One region of the Sporosarcina sp. Y838 genome, then DNA from elsewhere that is predicted to be linked to it. Evidence: a T-box and tRNA genes for the amino acid it is inferred to sense, from the RefSeq annotation. Region 1 holds a T-box; the other holds one or more tRNA genes.
What was found. The T-box of region 1 lies ahead of trpS (tryptophan--tRNA ligase). A T-box ahead of a tRNA ligase gene usually reads a tRNA of that ligase, here a tRNA-Trp.

Region 2: it has a tRNA-Trp gene. The T-box ahead of trpS (tryptophan--tRNA ligase) is inferred to sense a tRNA for this amino acid. The anticodon was not compared.

The regions. Positions count from the first base shown of each region.
Region 1 covers NZ_JBXCJD010000001.1:227,904-234,915, forward strand. The annotation lists gene AC1TO4_RS01060 (hypothetical protein) at 321-485, shown strand; gene trpS (tryptophan--tRNA ligase) at 436-1,422, opposite strand; T-box leader at 1,471-1,727, opposite strand; gene AC1TO4_RS01070 (DUF3899 domain-containing protein) at 1,787-2,131, opposite strand; gene AC1TO4_RS01075 (peptide ABC transporter substrate-binding protein) at 2,370-4,082, shown strand; gene opp3b (oligopeptide ABC transporter permease) at 4,251-5,180, shown strand; gene opp3C (oligopeptide ABC transporter permease) at 5,180-6,199, shown strand; gene AC1TO4_RS01090 (ABC transporter ATP-binding protein) at 6,214-7,012, shown strand, end outside.
Region 2 covers NZ_JBXCJD010000020.1:44,097-51,108, reverse strand. The annotation lists tRNA gene AC1TO4_RS16990 (tRNA-Glu) at 1-22, shown strand, start outside; tRNA gene AC1TO4_RS16985 (tRNA-Val) at 110-185, shown strand; tRNA gene AC1TO4_RS16980 (tRNA-Met) at 254-328, shown strand; tRNA gene AC1TO4_RS16975 (tRNA-Met) at 420-494, shown strand; tRNA gene AC1TO4_RS16970 (tRNA-Asp) at 498-573, shown strand; tRNA gene AC1TO4_RS16965 (tRNA-Phe) at 713-788, shown strand; tRNA gene AC1TO4_RS16960 (tRNA-Thr) at 802-877, shown strand; tRNA gene AC1TO4_RS16955 (tRNA-Tyr) at 892-976, shown strand; tRNA gene AC1TO4_RS16950 (tRNA-Trp) at 1,020-1,093, shown strand; tRNA gene AC1TO4_RS16945 (tRNA-His) at 1,120-1,195, shown strand; tRNA gene AC1TO4_RS16940 (tRNA-His) at 1,232-1,307, shown strand; tRNA gene AC1TO4_RS16935 (tRNA-His) at 1,343-1,418, shown strand; tRNA gene AC1TO4_RS16930 (tRNA-Gln) at 1,429-1,500, shown strand; tRNA gene AC1TO4_RS16925 (tRNA-Gly) at 1,505-1,579, shown strand; tRNA gene AC1TO4_RS16920 (tRNA-Cys) at 1,588-1,661, shown strand; tRNA gene AC1TO4_RS16915 (tRNA-Leu) at 1,700-1,780, shown strand; gene AC1TO4_RS16910 (SRPBCC family protein) at 1,889-2,341, shown strand; gene AC1TO4_RS16905 (RNA polymerase sigma factor) at 2,665-3,210, shown strand; gene AC1TO4_RS16900 (hypothetical protein) at 3,164-4,063, shown strand; gene AC1TO4_RS16895 (B3/B4 domain-containing protein) at 4,202-4,903, opposite strand; gene queG (tRNA epoxyqueuosine(34) reductase QueG) at 4,951-6,090, shown strand; gene trmL (tRNA (uridine(34)/cytosine(34)/5-carboxymethylaminomethyluridine(34)-2'-O)-methyltransferase TrmL) at 6,108-6,581, shown strand; gene AC1TO4_RS16880 (hypothetical protein) at 6,904-7,012, shown strand, end outside.

The sequences.
Region 1 (7,012 bases):
AATCAATAATGTTACACTCCAGTGCCGGCGCGGCAAAGGGGTCGGCGAAGCTATAAGACTGGATGCGAAGCGTTAATCTAGGCTCATGGCGAGAGGCATCCCCAAAGCGCCAAGAAATCTAAATTCCACACTCCAAATTGCCCTAGCCATATAAGCCAACCAACTATATCTCTAAATTTACTCCACACAAAAGCCCCTCTTTCGTCTAAAAGAGGGGCATGCAGTCATATAATCAAAGAAAATCAAAAGGACGATGCATAATGACAAGGTTATTCCTATTCCTTATGAGCTACGGACTCATTGTCGTTACAGTTTCAAATATGATTTTCTATTTTAACTACAGATCACTAGGATATGAATGGTATCAAATATTCTATTTTATTTTACGTACGGCAGATTTTACACTGTTCGTCATTTCTTCAATCGTGATCATTCTTACCGTCTACGTCCGAGCCCCATCGCGGCCTCCATCTTACCGAGAGTGACAGACGCAATTGCGTTTGCTTTCTCCGCACCTTTATCCAGAATTTCATCAAGAACAGCTGAATCCAACAATTCATAATATCTTTCTTGAATAGGCGTCAAATGATTAATAACTGCTTCAGCAACACCCGCTTTAAATGCACCGTATCCAAGACCATCGTATTTCGCAACGAGATCGTCAATTGACACGCCAGACAATGCAGCTTCAATTGTTAGCAGATTTGATACGCCGGGCTTATTCTCGATATCGAATGTAACGATGCCTTCTGAATCAGTCACTGCGCTTTTGATTTTCTTTTCAATATCTTTCGGTGAATCGAGAAGAGAGATGGTTCCCTTTTTATTAGGGTCGGATTTACTCATTTTCTTTGAGGGATCCTGAAGGGATTTGATACGTGCACCATTCTTTGGAATCCGGACTTCAGGAATTGTTAAGACCTCGCCGTATCTCTTATTAAAACGTTCCGCCAAATCTCGTGTTAACTCGAGGTGTTGCTTCTGATCATCGCCGACAGGAACGATGTCAGTGTTATACACTAAAATATCAGCGGCCATAAGTGGTGGATATGTCAGCAAGCCAACCGAAACACCTTCTTTGCCTTCCGCCTTATCCTTAAATTGTGTCATGCGCTCAAGCTCGCCGATCGTCGATATACATTGCATCATCCATCCTGCTTGTGCGTGCGCCGGAACCTCCGACTGGATGAATAATACCGCCTTGGAAGGATCAATCCCGCTTGCAATATAAATGGCAGCTAGAGAACGAATGGTTTTTGCGAGTTCCACCGGATCCTGTTGAACTGTAATCGCATGCTGATCAACAATGCAAAACAGACATTCAAAGTCATTTTGCAACTCTGTAAATTGACGGAACGCTCCAATGTAGTTGCCCAGTGTCACTGTTCCTGTAGGCTGAACGCCTGAAAAAATGGTTTTCATCTTTACATCTCCTCCTCAATCATAAAAAAACATCAGCCGTCCCCGTAAAAAAGGGACGACTGATGTTTGATCAACCGTGGTACCACCCGAATTGCCCGAAGGCCACTCTGATTCCCATAACGCGGGGGACGTGACAAATTTCCACACGGTTCGATCAATAAATTCAAGCTAAATTGAACGAACTCAAGTGGGTTGACTTGTCAGGCTCAGGATCCCATTCTTCCAGTTTAGTATGCTTGTTTGCACCAACCACAAGCTCTCTGCAATACGAATACTGAAATACTCTTTTCCTTCAAAGCCATTCGCTATAAATGTTATTCACCATTATAAAGCGTAAAAGAAAACAATGCAATAGGCGGGTTCCTTATAAATAGAAGATAACGAGGGCAATTCCTGTTACAGCGAGGATGAGTGCACCAACGCTTAGAAAAGGGCCAACATTCCCTGTAAATATTTCTGAAGGCTTTCGCATTGACATGACATCTTCCATTCGTTTCTTAGATGTAAATACTTTTCTCATGCTTACCGTGAATACATCGAAAAAACCGGTTGAAAAAACAAGTGAAACCAAACCGATGAACATTATAATACCGCCAATGATGAAAGATGCATTTATATAAGAGAGGAGAGTCATCTCTTTGAAATAGACAAGCATCATTACAGCAATTAGTAGATGTGTGATTAGAAAGTTACGGAAAATTGTTTTCATATAACTACCTCGTTCCAAAGTAATAGTAATGGTATAGACAGAAAAAATCAATAGTACAGAAAAAAGTTTATGAATGTTTTACCAAAAAGTTCTGCTGTAAGCGTTACCATTATAGCATTATAGGAATAATATCTGTATTAGTACACTATGATATTTTAAAAAGGTATGTACAACTGAAATAATCATAGTATAATGATGAAGTACCTAGTTATCAGACAATTTAGAGGAGGTCATCGATTTGAAAACCCACAAGTTTATGTGGCTAATTAGTATCATGCTTGTACTTAGCGTGTTCCTAGCAGCGTGCGGCGACAAAAATGAAGACGCAGGCACTACAGAACCGGAAAAAGACAAAGACAAAGACAAAGGAACTACGGAAGAACCTGCTGAAGATGTAGCACAAGTTCTTAATTTGGTTGAAGAGGCAGAGATTCCTTCTATTGACTCATCAATTTCAGAAGATGCAGTTGGTTTCAACGTACTGAACAACATCATGGAAGGGCTTTACCGCCTTGACCAAGAAAGCCTTCCGGTACCAGCTATGGCAGAAGGTGAGCCAGAAATCAGTGAAGATGGACTGACTTATACATTCAAAATTCGTGATGCACAATGGTCAAATGGAACACCTGTAACTGCACATGACTTCGTATATGCTTGGCAGCGCGCGATTGATCCTGACACAGGTTCACCTTACGGACCGTACTTGATGGCAGGAATGATTAAAAATGCTACTGAAATCGGCGAAGGGAAAGCAGAAATTGCAGACCTAGGCATTAAAGCTGAAGATGATAAAACTCTTATCATTGAACTTGAACGCCCGGTTGCTTACTTCCTATCACTTATGTCTTTCGGGACATTCTTACCACTTAATGAAGAGTTTGTAACAGCACAAGGCGACAAATATGCATCTAACTCTGACGCCATGATTTATAACGGCCCATTCTCATTATCTGATTGGGATGGTACAAGCGGTTGGAAATATCTTAAAAACGATAAATATTGGGATGCAGAAACTGTAAAACTTGATGAAATCGTTGTTGACGTTGTCAAAGAAACTGCAACAGCAGTTAAATTATATGAACAAGGCAAGAAAGACCGTGTAAAACTTTCTGCTGAATACGCAATGCAATTTGCTGATAATCCAGACATCGTCAATGAGATGGAAACAGCAGTATTCTACTTCAAAATGAACCAAGAACGTGGTGGTAAGGCTACGCCACTTGCTAATGCTGACATTCGTAGAGCAATTGCCACAGCGTATAACAAAGAAGAACTTGCAGACGCAGTTCTTGCCAATGGATCTATCGCTGCAAACTTCTTAGTACCAACTGCTTTCACATTTGACGAAGACGGAAAAGATTTCCGTGACTACAGCAAGGAATTCGCTGTGTATAACGTTGAAGAAGCACAAGCTTCATGGGCAAAAGGACTTAAAGCATTAGGTACAGATAAAGTTGAACTTGAAATCCTTGGTGGAGACACTGAAAATGCTAAAAAACAACAAGAATGGTTCAAATCTGAACTTGAAAGAAACCTTCCAGGTTTGACGATCAAACTGAAAGAAGTTCCTTTCGCTGTACGTCTTGAACTTGATGATACAAGTGATTACGATATTCAATCAGCTGGATGGGGCCCTGACTTCCAGGATCCAATCTCGTTCATGGAATTGTTCGTAACAGGAAGCCCACAAAACAAGATGAACTACTCTAATCCTGAGTATGACAAATTGATTGAATCTACAAAAACGACAATCGCAACTGATCCAGTAGCACGTTTTGAAGCTTTTGCAAAAGCTGAACAAATTCTTCTTGAAGATGACGTGGCTATTGCACCTCAGTATCAACGCGGAAGAATGGTTCTTATGAATCCAGCAGTAAAAGATCTTGCTACACATCCATTCGGTGGCGACTATAGCTACAAATGGGCGTACATCGACGCTGCAGAAAAGTAAGAATAACAATTTGTTAGCTTAAAATCTTATAGAAAAGAGAGTATATGGGTATTTCTGACCATGTACTCTCTTTTTCACTGAGATGGAACAAACTAAAAATTCATTTTATCAATTTATTGCAAATTGACTATGTAGTAGGTTTAATACGAATTTCCAGGAGGTATGAAAATGGCAAAGTATATCACAAAACGCGTGATTTATATGTTCCTATCACTATTTCTAATCGCATCATTTACATTTGTCCTTATGAAACTGCTTCCAGGGTCCCCGTTAGCTTCCGCAGAAAAATTATCCATTGAGCAAAGGGAGGTCGTTTATGAGAAATATGGCTTGAACGATCCAATCCCCGTACAGTACGTCAGGTATATGGGGAACCTTGCAAAAGGTGACTTTGGTGTATCGTTCCAATATAAAAATGCGGATGTAACTACTCTAATTGTGAAGAAACTAAAATACTCAGCTATTCTAGGTGCCCAAGCGCTCATTTTCGGTACTTTAATAGGAATCGCTCTCGGGATGATTGCTGCTTTGAAGCAAAACACAGTCTGGGATTATGGAAGTACAATAATCGCAATTCTAGGAATTTCGATACCATCGTTTGTCTTTGCCGTTCTGCTACAATATGTCTTTTCGGTATGGCTTGAATGGCTGCCTGTCGGTCTTTGGGAAGGATGGAGGTCAAGTATTCTGCCATCCATCGCACTAGCAATGGGCCCGATTGCCGTCTCGGCAAGGTTCATTCGTACAGAAATGATAGAAGTATTAAGTTCAGACTATATTTTGTTAGCGAAAGCGAAAGGTGCAAACTGGTTTGAGATAGCTTTCAAACATGCATTTCGTAATGCGCTTATTCCACTCGTCACGGTACTTGGACCGCTCGCAGCTGGATTATTGACAGGATCACTCGTAGTAGAGCAGATTTTCGCAATTCCAGGTATTGGTGAGCAGTTCGTCACTTCTATTAGCACGAACGACTTTTCTATCATCATGGGTACGACGATGTTCTTCTCAGTCCTCCTCATTGTGATCATATTAATTGTGGATATTCTTTATGGGATTATTGATCCGCGTATCCGTTTGTCTGGAGGTTCCAATTAATGAATAAAAACTTTGATAAATTACCAAAGGATTCGTTTGAACGGATTACGATAGATAGTTCACATGCAGAAAGAATTTCGAAACCTAGTTTGAGTTTCTGGCAAGATGCTTGGCTTCGTATTCGGAAAAATAAAGCAGCTATCGTTAGTATGTTTGTTTTAATCTTTATCGTATTTATGGCATTTGCTGGCCCTTACATGGTTGAACATGATCCAGAGGATGTAAGAGTAGCGCATGCGAGCTTGCCACCGAAAGTTCCGGGACTTGAAAAACTAGGGATTTTCGATGGTGAAGGTAAACTTGGTACAAAAACAGTCAATCTCTATGAACTGAAGAAGGTTGACGAGTATTACTGGTTTGGTACAGATAGCCTAGGACGAGATTTGTTTTCACGTCTATGGCAAGGAACGCAAATTTCTTTAATCATCGCTTTCGTTGCTGCTTTCATTGATGTTGTAATAGGTGTTATTTACGGTGGGATTTCCGGTTATTATGGGGGTCGAACCGATGACATTATGCAACGGGTTGTAGAAGTGTTAATCGGAATTCCAACGCTAGTCATCGTAATACTGATGCTAATGATTATGGAACCGGGTATCTGGGCAATCATTATTGCCATATCGATAACCGGATGGATCGGCATGTCTCGTATTGTCCGCGGCCAAGTCCTTAAGTTTAAAAATCAGGAATTTGTCTTGGCGGCCAAAACGTTAGGTGCAAGTGATAGACGAATTATCAGCAAACACATACTACCGAACATTATGGCGATCATTGTTATCAATATGATGTTTACAATTCCGACTGCGATATTCTTCGAGGCTTTCTTAAGCTTTATCGGGCTTGGTCTTCAAGCGCCAGAAGCGTCTCTTGGAACGCTGATTAATGATGGTTATAAATTCATTCAGTATCAGCCGCATATTTTGTTCTTCCCGGCATTTGTTTTGAGTATTCTGATGATTTCGTTCAACTTAATCGGGGACGGAATGCGTGATGCACTTGATCCGAAAATGAAAGATTAAAGGAGGAAAGTGAAATGGAGAAAATTGTTGAAGTGAAAAACCTGGAGCTTTCCTTCCATACGTTTGCAGGAGAAGTGAAAGCAATTCAAGGCGTCAATTTTGAAGTTTACAAAGGGGAGACCCTCGCGATTGTTGGTGAGTCGGGTTCAGGTAAATCAGTAACGACAAAATCTATCATGCGACTGCTTCCTAAATCCAGCACAGAATATAAAAATGGTGAAATTTTATTCGGAGGAAAAGATCTACTGAAACTTCCTGAAAAAGAGATGCAAAAAGTTCGTGGAAAAGACATCTCGATGATTTTCCAGGATCCGATGACATCTCTCAATCCAACAATGACAATTGGCAAGCAGATTATGGAGCCGTTGTTGAAACACCAAAAGCTTAGTAAATCCGATGCTTGGAATAAATCGATTGAGTTATTGGGCCTTGTCGGCATGCCTCAGCCCGATATGCGCATGAAACAATACCCACACCAATTTTCAGGTGGGCAACGCCAGCGTATCGTTATCGCTGTTGCACTGGCATGTAATCCAAAATTACTCATTGCGGATGAGCCAACAACTGCCTTGGACGTAACAATCCAAGCCCAAATTTTAGAGTTAATGAAAGACCTTCAGAAGAAAATCGATACGTCGATTATATTTATCACACATGACCTAGGTGTTGTAGCGAACGTAGCTGACCGTGTAGCGGTCATGTATGGTGGGCGAATCGTCGAAGTGGGAACGGTGGATGAGATATTTTACAACCCGCAGCATCCGTATACATGGGGCTTGCTGAGTTCTATGCCATCACTCGATACAATAGACG
Region 2 (7,012 bases), on a different contig from region 1:
TCGAATCCCGTAGGGGTCACCAATGCTTTTTCAAAACGAAGTTTTGAAAAGAGTAATCCATAAGTACTTTAAACGAAGTTTTAAAAAGAGTTTATCAATATTTTACCCAGGAGGATTAGCTCAGCTGGGAGAGCACCTGCCTTACAAGCAGGGGGTCGGCGGTTCGAGCCCGTCATTCTCCACCATTAAGTTTTTTAAGCAGATCCACCGCTTAAATAAACTTCCATATATTTACTTATATAAATACTATTGTCGCGGGGTGGAGAAGTGGTATCTCGTCGGGCTCATAACCCGAAGGTCGCAGGTTCAAATCCTGCCCCCGCAACCAAATTTTATTGTGAATACAGCCTTTTATACACAATTCTTGTACAATAGAAGGTTCAGGTTCATATACATTTATTGATATTTTATATTGTTGTCGCGGGGTGGAGAAGTGGTATCTCGTCGGGCTCATAACCCGAAGGTCGCAGGTTCAAATCCTGCCCCCGCAACCAAATGGTCCCGTGGTGTAGCGGTTAACATGCCTGCCTGTCACGCAGGAGATCGCCGGTTCGATCCCGGTCGGGACCGCCATTTTTTATATTAAAGGTTTAGAATAAGCAAGCAGATAGTTGAAGCAATCGAATATAGGATAGAACGTATGTAGTTACGTGACTGACCGAATGATTGAATTAGACATAAAGGTGCATAGCTTAACAAAAGCCAAACATGTGGCTCAGTAGCTCAGTCGGTAGAGCAAAGGACTGAAAATCCTTGTGTCGGCGGTTCGATTCCGTCCTGAGCCACCATTTAACTTAATATGCCGGAGTAGCTCAACTGGTAGAGCAACTGACTTGTAATCAGTAGGTTGAGGGTTCAAGTCCTTTCTCCGGCACCATATACACCTATTGTGGTGGGGTAGCGAAGTGGCTAAACGCGGCGGACTGTAAATCCGCTCCCTACGGGTTCGGCGGTTCGAATCCGCCCCCCACCACCAACTTTTTTTAACATGAATTATGTGTTGAAATGAATTTCCATTTAGGGGCATAGTTTAACGGTAGAATAGAGGTCTCCAAAACCTTTGATGTGGGTTCGATTCCTACTGCCCCTGCCATTTTTTTAATTCAACTTATTATTTTGGCGATTGTGGTGAAGTGGTTAACACATCGGATTGTGGTTCCGACATTCGAGGGTTCGATCCCCTTCAGTCGCCCCATTTTTTACACTTTCTCAAATCAAAATAAACATCATGGCGGTTGTGGTGAAGTGGTTAACACATCGGATTGTGGTTCCGACACTCGAGGGTTCGATTCCCTTCAGCCGCCCCATTTTTATATTTTTTCAATTCAAATGAGATATCATGGCGATTGTGGTGAAGTGGTTAACACATCGGATTGTGGTTCCGACACTCGAGGGTTCGATTCCCTTCAGTCGCCCCATTTATCTTTTTGGGGTATAGCCAAGCGGTAAGGCAACGGACTTTGACTCCGTTACTCGTTGGTTCGAATCCAGCTACCCCAGTTTTGCGGAAGTAGTTCAGTGGTAGAATACGACCTTGCCAAGGTCGGGGTCGCGGGTTCGAATCCCGTCTTCCGCTCCAATTTCTACGGCGGCATAGCCAAGCGGTAAGGCATGGGTCTGCAACACCCTTACCACCGGTTCGATTCCGGTTGCCGCCTCCATATTTTATTACTACAGTATGGAAAATGAATATTACTATGCCCGAGTGGTGGAATGGCAGACACGTCGCACTCAAAATGCGATGCCGCGAGGCGTGCCGGTTCAAGTCCGGCCTCGGGTATCATATGGAAAAAACACAACTTCGGTTGTGTTTTTTTATGCTTACTTTTAACTACTGTGGTATGGTTTTTCTAAAGTGATTGAAAGAAAATCGGGTGGAGGAATCAATATGCCTTTAATAGAACATCAGCAGTTTATTCATGCCCCTATTGAACGCTGCTTTGATCTTACACGTGATGTGGATATTCATACTCGTACAACAGAAAGTACGAAAGAGAAAGCCGTGGGTGGCATTACGACAGGTTTATTGTCGGCTGGGGATGTTGTCACATGGGAAGCTGTTCATTTCGGTATAAAGCAAAGGCTGACTGCAAAAATAACAGTAATGAATAGACCCTATCTGTTTGAAGATATATTGGTGAAAGGCGCCTTTCACTCTTTCACACATATTCATGAGTTTATTGAAAAGGATAATGGCACTCTGATGATTGACAGATTTCAATATACATCACCTTTTGGACTGATTGGTGTTATAGCAGATAAGTTGTTCTTGGAAAGCTATATGAAGAATTTTATCATGAGTCGGGCTATAGCTCTGAAGGATATTGCAGAAAGTGAGTAACGGGTGTTTCGTCACGAAAAGGTGACTTGATAAATAAGTATTGAATTTATCTACTATATAAATTGAAATCAAGAATTCCTTCCAACCCGCTTCGACTAGACCTTTTAGGGCACCTACGCTCAGGCTATTAACCGGATTCAATATTTAAACTAATATAGTGAAAAAACTCCTTTTACCAAAACTTTTTTTAAATTGGTAAAGGGAGTTTTTTGGGGGAAGAAATAGGCGAAGTTTCATTCTAACCTTTGAAGTAACATGTCTTCTTATTTATCTGTAATAATTTACATAATAAATCGTCTAATAATTAAAGGGGGGGAGATTGTGTGACGAACCATAAAATCGAGGAGTGGTTTCGACTGTACGAAAGGGATATCACGAGTTTCCTAACTTACTATACAGGTTCACTGGACGTCGAGGACCTTGTACAAGAGACCTTCATGATTGCTATGAAAAAGATGTCTAGCTTCAAAAATCAATCCCATCCGAAAACGTGGTTGATTTCAATCGCAAGGAACAAGGTCGTCGATGAATATCGCAGAAGGAAAGTATGGGGGAAAATCAAATACTTATTTTTCCGTGAGCAAAGACATTCAAATGAATTGGAAGACCAAACAATTCAGAACCAGGAGATTATCCAATTATACAAAGCAATTCATCAACTTTCTCCGCGATATAAAGAAGTGGTAATACTTAGGGGCATATTAGAGCTAACGCCTAAAGAAGTGAGTGAAATACTGAAAAGTAATGTGAATCAAGTGAATGTCACGTTTCATCGAGCGTTAAAGAGACTAAGGGAAATACTTGTGGAGGAGGGCTATGCTAATGAAGAGGGTGGAGAACTTACAAGAAAATCTGAAAAACCTTCCTAAATACACATTGAATGTAGAACAGAAAGAAAGAGTCAGCCTGGCTTTGAAAAGGAGGACGAAATCTAGAAAGAGAGCACAATTTGTTAACCCTATCATTGTATTCACTTTACTATGTGCGACTGTATTTGTTCTTGCCCTATCAAATAATTGGTTTTATGAACTGAGACAGTCGTTTCAGCCTCAAGTCGAATTTACATCGGGAGAAGCGGAAACCTTCAACTTAGCAGATAGTAATTATCAAGTGACTGGAATTGAAGGTAAGGTGGGAATGTTATTTAACGAGAAATTTGTTGCAGAAGATGCTAGAAGAGGAGCAAAGATGATGCTCTACTTTTGGGGGGATGCGTCAGAACTCGCAGGTGAAAATTACACAGTTGAAGCTAGAAATACTTACAATAAAAAGATTACAATGTCTGAAGGGATTTTTGATGGGTTTTTATTTGCTGAAGATATTCAACAGATATTGACTAGTTTTCCACCATTTCCGACAGAGGGTGAATGGCAACTTTCCTTCCTTGTGAATGATCAATTACTAGAGGAATTCACAATTGAAGTCCTTCCACCATTTCCAAAGACCGAACATTATACTTTGATTAATCAACCAATGGAACTTAAAGTAGGTGAGGAGACTGAAATCACAATTGAAAGTTCAGTGGATAGTGGGAAGGAAATAGAAGTGAAGTTACTGAATAAGAAAGGAAGTATAGTGTCTGAACATGTTTTTGCCCAAGGCGGCAGCTATATTGGAGCGGGTTCATTTATTTATCACTATCAAGGGAATTTAAAATTACCAGAGCATGGCACCTGGACATTACTCATCGATGGTGAGAAAACAAAGCCATTCAAAAATTGAAGCTAAAAAAATCGCTCCTTTCCGTCGATGCGGAAGGGGCGATTTCCATTATGGGAGATCAGATTATACTACATTGGGGTTGACCATTGCAGTTAGCTTGGTAGCTTTTCGGTTCATTCCCCTCAATTATAAACACTATCAGCCTACTTCAATAGATGTCTGTTCCTTATGTAAAACATAAGAACGAACGTCTCCGCCGCTAAGGCTTGTGAACATATTTCCACATGCTCTCGTCAGTTCAAAAGCTTTAGCCGCATCCATGGATGGGCGTAGAAAGTAGATATGCATTGCTTCAGTCGTTTCTTCAGTTACTGCTGTTCGGATTGAATCGACATAGGGACTTCCAAATGAGCTATAATCATCTTTCAAGAGTATAATGTCTTTTAACGAATTGAAACGGCCATTTAGCCCATCATATCCATCATCGTTGGTACCTGTCGTAACCAATACATCACCGACGATTTTTTGGAAATCATAGATGCCCATTGGAATTGAATGCTGCAAGGATAAGAAGTTGTTTAAGTCGACGGCATTATGGAATGGGTTAATGAAGTTTTCCTGTTTGATCCGACGCATAAGTGCTTCTGAAGAATTGCGGTAGCGATTTGGATCCGCGCCAAGTGTTTTCCATATCGTACGCCATTCCTTAATAGCGGGTAAATCAGTAATAGATTTATCCTCAAATTCAAAGAAAAGTTGCTCTTGGAATAATTGCAATTTTCCTTTTAACATTTGAGGCGATTCTGACACTGTAATTTTGGTATAATGGTTAATGCCCAATTTTAAATCGGGCACGGCTTCTAATAGGTCTTTCGCTAATTTAATATTCAATAAATTCACCCTTTATATAGTTTAATTCAATAGTAGCATAGTGGAGGTGATACAGTGTGAATGCTGTTCTAGTGCAACAGTTGGTGAGGGCTTATGCGGAGTCGATTGGGATTGATAAAGTCGGTTTTACAACAGCTGCACCATTTCGTGAATTGAAAAACCGCTTGAAGCGCCAGCAAGATCTTGGCTTTCAGTCGGGTTTTGAGGAAAAAGATTTAGACAAACGGACTGAACCTGGACTTCTGCTAGATCAAGCAGAGAGTATCATTTCAATAGCTATTGCGTATCCATCCAAAATGGCTGATTCACCGAAAGGGAAAAAAGGGGAAAGAAGAGGAATCTTTTGCCGTGCATCCTGGGGTACAGATTATCATACGGTTTTACGGGAGAAGTTGGGACTTCTTGAGAAATTTATATTGGAACAAGTACCCACCGCTAGAGTAAAGTCTATGGTCGATACGGGGGAACTTTCTGATCGTGCTGTTGCAGAACGAGCAGGCATCGGTTGGTCTGCAAAAAACTGTTCAATTATTACACCGGAGTTTGGTTCATATGTATACCTAGGTGAAATGATCACGAATATCCCATTTGCGCCAGACGTTCCGATGGAAGATGAATGCGGGGAATGTAGACTCTGTCTTGACGTATGTCCAACGGGTGCTTTGATTCAAGGAGGGCAGTTAAATGCGCAGCGTTGCATTGCTTTCCTAACACAGTCGAAACTCCCAATCCCGGAAGAATTTCGGATGGAGTTTGGTAATCGAGTGTACGGGTGTGATACATGTCAAACGGTATGTCCGAAAAATAAAGGTAAGCATAATTTACATCAGCACGCTTTCCAACCGGACCCTGAACTGGCTAAGCCGCTTCTTCAGCCGATTCTTAAGTTGTCGAATCGTGAATTTAAAGAGAAGTTTGGCCATGTATCAGGATCTTGGCGCGGAAAAAACCCGATTCAACGAAATGCAATCATTGCACTCGCGCATTTCAAGGAGGAGTCTGCGGTACCTGAATTAATCAGTATGCTAGAGAATGATCCGAGGCCCGTCATTCGTGGTACGATTGCTTGGGCACTTGGTCGAATTGGTTTGGAAGAAGGACATGTAGCTATTAAGGAAGCATTATTGAAAGAGGAAGATCCGGAAGTGCGCGCTGAATTAGAAAAGGCGGCAAATAGCTGGAAAGAAAGAGTTTAAGTGGAGGAAGTGTTGAAATGGCAATACATGTAGCATTATTTGAACCGCTCATTCCTGCAAACACAGGGAATATTGCACGGACATGCGCGGGAACAGGAACAAAATTGCATCTTATCAAGCCACTCGGTTTTTCGACAGATGATAAAATGTTGAAACGGGCGGGGCTTGATTACTGGGAACATGTAGATATTACGTATCATGAAGGAATTCGTGAATTATTTGCAGATAATCCCGATGCCCTGTTTTATTTTTTGACGAAGCATGGAGATAAACCTCATACTGCTTTTGATTATTCAAATGTTTCACAAGATATATTTTTCGTCTTTGGAAAAGAGACGAGCGGACTACCTGATGACGTTTTACGTGAAAACGAAGATAGATGTCTTAGGATTCCAATGAATGATAATATACGGTCACTCAATTTATCGAATGCTGCTGCTATTCTTATTTATGAAGCACTTAGACAGCAAAATTATCCAGGACTGGCATGAAAAAACGGGACAGCCAGAAGGCATGTCCCGTGTATTAATCATTATTTTCTTTGACCAGGTATCTTAACTTTACCAGGCTTATCATCGTATCCACCTGTAAAAATTGCAGATAGGAATGCGAAGCAAACACCTATAATTAGAATTACTGTCATGATAGGTACCTCCTGTAAATTCATTAGTAGCTTTATTAAGTATACCCTATTTTTATTGGAATTGAAACGACCGTCTGGAAAAATTGTGACAGAGCAGAGAATAGTGAAACTTTTTGTTCGCTTGTCCGTATATAACATAACGACTAAAACGATATGGAGGTAAGATATATATGAATTGTTCTACAGGAATGAAATGGGTAACAGCAATTGCTGAAGGGTTTCTCGCAATTCCACTCATTGGGGGAGCTTTTGTCATAGGTACTGGCTATTCGGCACTTG